DNA from 2 places in the Pantoea sp. B9002 genome. Region 1 is predicted to be linked to the other one. Evidence: predicted binding sites of a transcription regulator. Region 1 holds the regulator's gene; the other holds the start of a gene.
The links. Region 1 encodes LexA, which represses DNA repair genes until DNA is damaged. Its sites were predicted from a motif close to TNCTGTATGTACATACAGNA; they were not measured.
Positions count from the first base shown of each region.

Region 2: a site for LexA is predicted at 2,004-2,023, ahead of umuD (translesion error-prone DNA polymerase V autoproteolytic subunit). Genes of this name have one in related genera too.

Region 1 covers NZ_JACAPA010000002.1:38,623-42,039, reverse strand. Annotated here, with positions in the region: gene dinF (MATE family efflux transporter DinF) at 31-1,353, opposite strand; gene lexA (transcriptional repressor LexA) at 1,490-2,104, opposite strand; gene HX773_RS00910 (diacylglycerol kinase) at 2,210-2,578, opposite strand; gene plsB (glycerol-3-phosphate 1-O-acyltransferase PlsB) at 2,706-3,417, shown strand, end outside.
Region 2 covers NZ_JACAPA010000017.1:112,388-115,804, reverse strand. Annotated here, with positions in the region: gene HX773_RS11585 (hypothetical protein) at 1-752, opposite strand, end outside; partial or broken gene HX773_RS11580 (DUF4113 domain-containing protein) at 1,084-1,278, shown strand; partial or broken gene HX773_RS11575 (DNA polymerase V subunit UmuC) at 1,335-1,562, opposite strand; gene umuD (translesion error-prone DNA polymerase V autoproteolytic subunit) at 1,562-1,984, opposite strand; gene HX773_RS11565 (GNAT family N-acetyltransferase) at 2,125-2,637, opposite strand; gene HX773_RS11560 (hypothetical protein) at 2,832-3,110, shown strand; gene ycgZ (regulatory protein YcgZ) at 3,324-3,417, shown strand, end outside.

The DNA.
Region 1 (3,417 bases):
AGATTAATCTGTAGGTTACGCTTCGCTTATTCAGGCGTTGAACCAGCTATCGCGCTGCCAGTGGCCACGCCAGATCAGCCACAGCGTCAGCCCACGTAACGCCAGGAACACCGTCACCGCCAGCCATAAACCGTGATTACCGAGCCACGGCAGCGTGAGCAGCGATAGACCGTAGCCGATCGCCGCCATCACCATGCTGTTACGCATCTCACGCCCGCGCGTCGCGCCGATAAACATGCCATCCAGCAGATAGCACCAGACGCCAACCAGCGGCAGAATCACCTGCCAAATCAGATAGCGGTCAGCCATGTCACGTAGCGCTTCCAGTGACGTCAGCATTGCCACAATCTGCGGACCGGTAAACGCGTAAATCAGCGCAAAGATGGCGGCGACGAAGCAAGCCTGCCGACAGGCCGCATGCCAAATCAGCAACAGTCGGCTGCGATCTTTTGCGCCAACCGCTTCACCCGAGCAGGCTTCAACCGCGTAGGCAAAACCATCCAGCGCGTATGCGGTGAAAGTGAGGAACATCAGCAGCACCGCATTGACCGCCACCACATCCGGGCCAATGCGTGCGCCAAGAATGGTGAGCGACGCGAAGCAGATTTGCAGCATCAAAGAGCGCAGCATAATGTCGCGATTGAGGCGGAATAGCCGCGCCGCATCGCCGCGCCAGCTGCTTTTTAGCATTGCGAAGTGGATACCGCGCATTTTCAGCACACGCGCCACCATCCACAAACCCACGCCCAGCGTGACATATTCTGCCAGCGCGGTAGCCGCCGCCGCTCCAGCCACACCCCAATGCAGTTTGAGCACGAACAGCAGATCAAGCAGGATATTCACCAGATTGCCGATGATCAGCAGCACCATCGGTGCCCGCGCGTACTGCACGCCCAGCAGCCAGCCCAGAATCACCAAATTGGCCAAGGTTGCCGGCGCACTCAGCCAGCGAATCTCAATGAATATTTTTGCCTGCTGCTGCACTTCCGGGCTGCCACCCATCAAAGCTGCCGCCAGGCTGCTGACCGGCGTTCGCAGCACCATAAACAGCACACCAAAAACCAGTGCAATCAGTAGCGGTTGGGTTAAGGCGCGCGCCAGCGCAGTTTTGTCATTGGCACCAAATGCCTGAGCGGTGAGTCCGGTGGTGCTCATACGCAGGAACAGCAGAAGCATAAAGATGAAGCTGGTTGCGGTTGTGCCCACGGCGACGCCACCGAGGTAGATCGGGCTATCGAGATGACCAATAACGGCGGTATCCACCACGCCCAGTAATGGGACGGTGATATTTGACAGGATCATCGGCAGCGCTAGCCGCCAGAGTGTTTTATCTGAAGAGGAAAACAGCTGCATCAGCCCATTCCGTTGTGTGCGGTAATCAGCGTAATGGCGCCAGCGTGAGCCGCAGAAAGAGTCACAGAGAAGTAAAACAGCAGACTGCGGTCAGCGCAAACACGCACCGCCGCAGTTGAGGAGGATCAGAAACTGATCAGAGCCACTCGCCGTTGCGCACAATCCCGACAGCTAAACCTTCAACGGTTAGCGACTGCTCACGTGTATCAACAACAATCGGCTGGAAATCGGTGTTTTCCGGCAGCAGATGCACAATCGCGCCCTGCTTTTTCCAGCGTTTAACCGTGACTTCATCATCAATGCGCGCCACGACAACCTGGCCGTTACGCACTTCCTGCGTTTTATGTACCGCTAACAGATCACCATCCATAATGCCGATATCTTTCATCGACATGCCGCTCACGCGCAGCAGGAAATCGGCGCTCGGTTTGAAGAGATTAGCATCCACCTGATAGTGGGCTTCGATGTGTTCCTGTGCCAGCAAAGGTTCACCGGCAGCGACGCGGCCAATCAGTGGCAGCCCTTCGCTCGGTTCTTCTTCCATCAGCAAACGAATCCCGCGCGATGCGCCGGAAACAATTTCAATTACGCCTTTACGCGCCAGCGCTTTCAGATGCTCTTCAGCAGCATTGGGCGAGCGAAAACCCAGTTGCGCAGCAATTTCCGCACGCGTTGGCGGCATGCCCGTCTGGTTAATATGGTCGCGAATCAGGTCATAGACCTGTTGCTGCCGTGCAGTTAACGCTTTCATCCCGCCCCCTGGTTGTTTATACAGTCGCTGTGAGTATATACAGGTATTCGCGAAATGAAAACCGTAACAGAGGGAAAAATCAGCGGTTTGATGAATCTGGAATCCCTATCTCAAATGCGTCCAGAGCAGCGCGATCCAGACGAACAGAGCCAGTAAGATAGTCAACAATACGGCAGCCGAACCCATATCTTTGGCGCGGCCCGCGAGCGGATGTTGCTCCTGCCCGATGCGGTCCACCACCGCTTCGATAGCGCTATTAAGGATCTCAACGATGATAACCAGCACTACCGAGCCAATCATCAGGATGCGGGAAATGGTATCTACATCCAGCCAGCAAGCCACGAGAATGGCCACCAGCCCGGCAATGGCTTCCTGCCGAAATGCGGCTTCGTGCTGCCATGCGGCACGCAGGCCCTGCCAGGAATAACCGGCGGCTTTCACTATTCTTACTAAACCGGTGACGTTATTTGCCATGTCTATGGAACCCTTGAACTATTTTGACGTCAATGTGTGGGCAGTATGAGGCGGCAGAGCCACAGACCTTCGCTGCGCTTTCTGGTATGCTTGCCGCGCTTTGCTAACAAGAGGCTTAAAGTTGTCTATGTCAGGTTGGCGTAAACTCTATTACAAATTATTGAATTTACCACTCTCTATTTTGGTAAAAAGTAAGGTCATTCCGACCGATCCTGTCTCTGAACACGGGATCGATCCGACACGTCCGGTGATGTATGTTTTGCCTTATGATTCAAAGGCTGACCTGCTCACACTGCGTGCTCAATGCCTGAAACATGATCTGCCCGATCCGCTGGCTCCGCTGGAGATCGATGGCACCTTGCTGCCGCGCCACGTGTTTATTCACGATGGCCCACGCGTCATTCCCTATTTCGTGGCCAATCCCGAATCGGTGAAGCTGTTCCACGATTATCTGGATTTGCACCGCAGCAACCCGCAACTCGATGTGCAAATGCTGCCGGTCGCGGTGATGTTTGGTCGCGCGCCGGGACGTGAAACATCCGGTGAATCCACGCCGCATCTGCGCGTGCTCAATGGCGTGCAGAAGTTCTTCGCCATTTTGTGGCACGGCCGCGACAGCTTTGTGCGCTTCTCGCAAACCGTTTCGTTGCGCCAGATGGCGACCGAACACGGCACCGATAAGTCGATTGCACAGAAGCTGGCTCGCGTGGCGCGTATTCACTTTGCCCGCCAACGTCTGGCCGCTGTCGGTCCGCGTCTGCCTGCGCGTCAGGATCTCTTCAACAAGCTGTTACAATCCAAAGCGATTGAAAAAGCAGTAGAAGATGAAGCGCGCAGCA
Region 2 (3,417 bases), on a different contig from region 1:
CCAGGGTTTTCAAATAAAAGGGCGCCTGAAAAAATTGTAGCATTAGAAAATTCATTATCATTATATGCTGAAACGTACTTTTTCTGTGAAGATCCGCCAATCCAAAATGTTAGCACGGTTATCAAAAAACCTGTAATGAACACTACAGTGAAAATAATAAATACCTTTTTCGATCTGAATTTCAACCCACTAAATATTGCAATATTATTAGCGCGTTTATAATACGCTAGGCAGGTTATCGCGATAATAGATATGCCACCACCAACAAACAGTAAAACCTGTCCGGATGTGAGAATTGAACTTGTCAACTGACCAAGGAGTATTCCTTGGTGTTTTTCGATCATTACATCAGTATCAGAAATGCTCGTTCGTAAGGTGTTATTTAAATCTGAGATTGCTCTATCAGATGAGTTATTCAATTGCCTTAGAAATTCCTCTCTTTGATATGAGGCAAGCTCATTTAATTTTGCTATTTTATCATCTAGCACAAGATTTAGCTTTGACTCGGACTGAGTGATGAGTGCCTCCCCCCTTGTTTTCAACTTCTCATCTAAAGCGTCTATGCTCGACCCAAGGGCAAGATTATTGACTGCATCTCCAAAAAAATTTGGATTAATGACGCCCTTGTCTCCACAAAAAGCTGCGCAAGGCAATGAAACCCCACCGATAGTTATGTTTGAAAAAAAAGCCACAGTTGAGAAACTTACGATGATAGCAAGTAACAATGCTGCCTTTAGAAGAAGGTTTGCCATATCACCCTCATAGTACCGATAAGTTATAGTAACCATCATGAATCAATAATAGCTGATTTATTGCCAGCTAGCTCTTTAATGTGGATGCAAACATAAATAATTGTCTTTTATACCCGAGCGTTTTAATGAAGTTCACATGCTTTTTTTCCCTTTAATACATAGGCCACTTTCGGCTCCCCGACTGCGCCGGGTCGTCGAGCCTGAGTACGCTAACCGGTAACCCGGTAAGCTCCGCCGAACCGCATAATGACGCGTTAAAGTCTGATGTCTAGCGGCTAAGAGCATGCTGCTAGCCTTGCGGCTGTCGCTTATCCGGTCGCAGGCTACTTCCGATGAAAATCGGCCGCGCGGTAGCAGCATACGGTTGATGGAGGTAATGGACGGAATTAATCAATCGGGTTTGGGGAGCATTTGGTCTGCAGCTAGGGGGGTAGATACAGAATGGAAAATGAAGCGGGAAATGCTCAGCCCTCATCAGACGACAAGCTGGTCTGATATACCCGTTGCGTGCGTTCTACGACGATAATGTTATGTTGAATTAACGTTTTCTAAAGTTGATTTTCCATTCCACATAAAGTAAGACAACGCATAGTTAGACGAGAACACCACCACTTTGTGGCGCATCAACTCTTCGCGATGTTTGAAGTAGGGCGCGCCCATCTTGATGCCCAGCGCCTTGGCCTCTCTGCTCAGCGAAATAATGCAGCCGTCGTTATTCGACAACACTACAATCGGCTTGCCGCGCAGATCCGGGCGAAACACCGTTTCACAGCTGGCGTAAAACGAGTTCACATCCACCAGGGCAAACATCAGCGGCCTATGGTTTTAATCACGTGTTTAACGATGCCGAAGACTTCGAACTCATCGGCGTCAGGAATGGCGATAACCGCATGTGCGGCATTCATCGGTTTGAGATGCAGGTAAGGCTGCAACATCAGCTGTTTCACGGTGAACTCGCCGGAAAGCGAGGCCACCACAATGTCACCGTGTTTGGGTTTGAGCGAGCTGTCGACCACCAGCATGTCGCCCTCATTGATACCGATGTCGATCATCGAGTCACCGCTGACTCTGATGAAGTAGGTTGAACTCGGGTGATCGACTAAAAAGTCGTTGAGGTCGATGCGTTGTTCAACGTAGTCCTGCGCCGGGGACGGAAAGCCGCAGGGCACGCGGCTGATGAACAAGGGTAAGGCGAGAATAGCGCGGATTTCCGCGGGCTGATAAAACTGCATGGCTGCGATCTCAAATTATTACTGTATATGTATACAGTAATGTTGAATGGGCAGTTTGATCAAGTGAGAACCGGCAACGATTTGCAAAACAGTTGGCAACAAAGGAAATTTATTTTGTGCAAAACGGCATGCCGCTGCGCTTAAATCATCATCCCCATGATCTGCAGAGTGCTCTGCTGTGAAGCGGTGACAAACGGAATGTCTTTGATGTGCTGCATACCAAAGGCTTCGTAGAACTTACGCGCACGCACGTTATCGCCTAACACTTCCAGCCACAGATAGCCTTCCCGTTTGTCGCGTGCCTCATTAATGATGCTTTCGAACATCCAGCGGCCGTAGTTTTTGCCGGTTTCTTCTGGATTGAGGTAAAGCTTGTTGAGCAACGCGCCGCTCATGCCGGAATCCGGCACCGGCGTGTTCCAGGTAACTTTGGCGAAGCCAATCGGCTTGTCGGTCTCGGCGATCAGCCAGCTCTCATTGGGCGCCGCCAGGCTGCTATTTAGCTCTGCCAGACCGTATTCCTTGTCGATAAAGGCATCCAGTTCGTCTGCGGAAACCCACATATGTTTGAAATGCGCACTGTAGGTCATGCGGCCCAGCAGGTGCAGCAGCTCTGCATCCTCTGCCGTGGCTTTGCGTATGGTGAACTCCATGCCAGATTTCCTTGCTTAATGCTTGTTATTAATCACGTCGTCGATGCGATACGGCCACCGAAGGGCAGTTACCATAACGTGTTAGTAACAAAAACCCAAGATAACCAGAGCTTTCTGTTAACAAGGCGCAACACCGATGATCTATAGTAAGGAGTGAGAACCAAGCGTAAGCCCATATTCTCAGGAGGTAGAAGATGTCAGATTCGCAACCTAAAATTATCGGCGAAGCCGCCTATGCGTTACTGGTACGCCGTGAGGAAGTCAGCGTCTCCTCACTGCTGGCAGAGCTCGCGCGCATGGCGAGAAAAGAGCAAAACAGTCAACAGCAGCATCGCATTGCTCAGGCTCAGCACTGGTTGCTCACGCACCGTCAACCGGCGGGCAGCGATAACCGCGTCCATTCAGCGTTGCGCGGATTGAGTCGTCAGGAAGGCAGCGTCAGAATGCCTTCGGCCGATGCTGACGATAGTTGACCATCCCAATGGGCTCACGCGTCGATGACTTTCGGCGCGGAGCTCACGGATTTGGAAATAAAAGCTTTCCAATTATCCTAATTCACACTTCTTAGCACTTTTTGCAACAAAACCCGCCTGGTAACTTGAGTAAGCTCCTTGTACAGCTTTTTGCTATCTGTACAACTTTACTTAGGTCAAATGACCTAACTTTTTCATTTATTGGGGTCAATTATGCGTCAGAACGGATACACGCCGAGTTCAGTCGAGGCCATTGCCAACTATTTCAGCAAAGCGTCGCTGCCATCGCAGCAGGAAACCTTGGGTC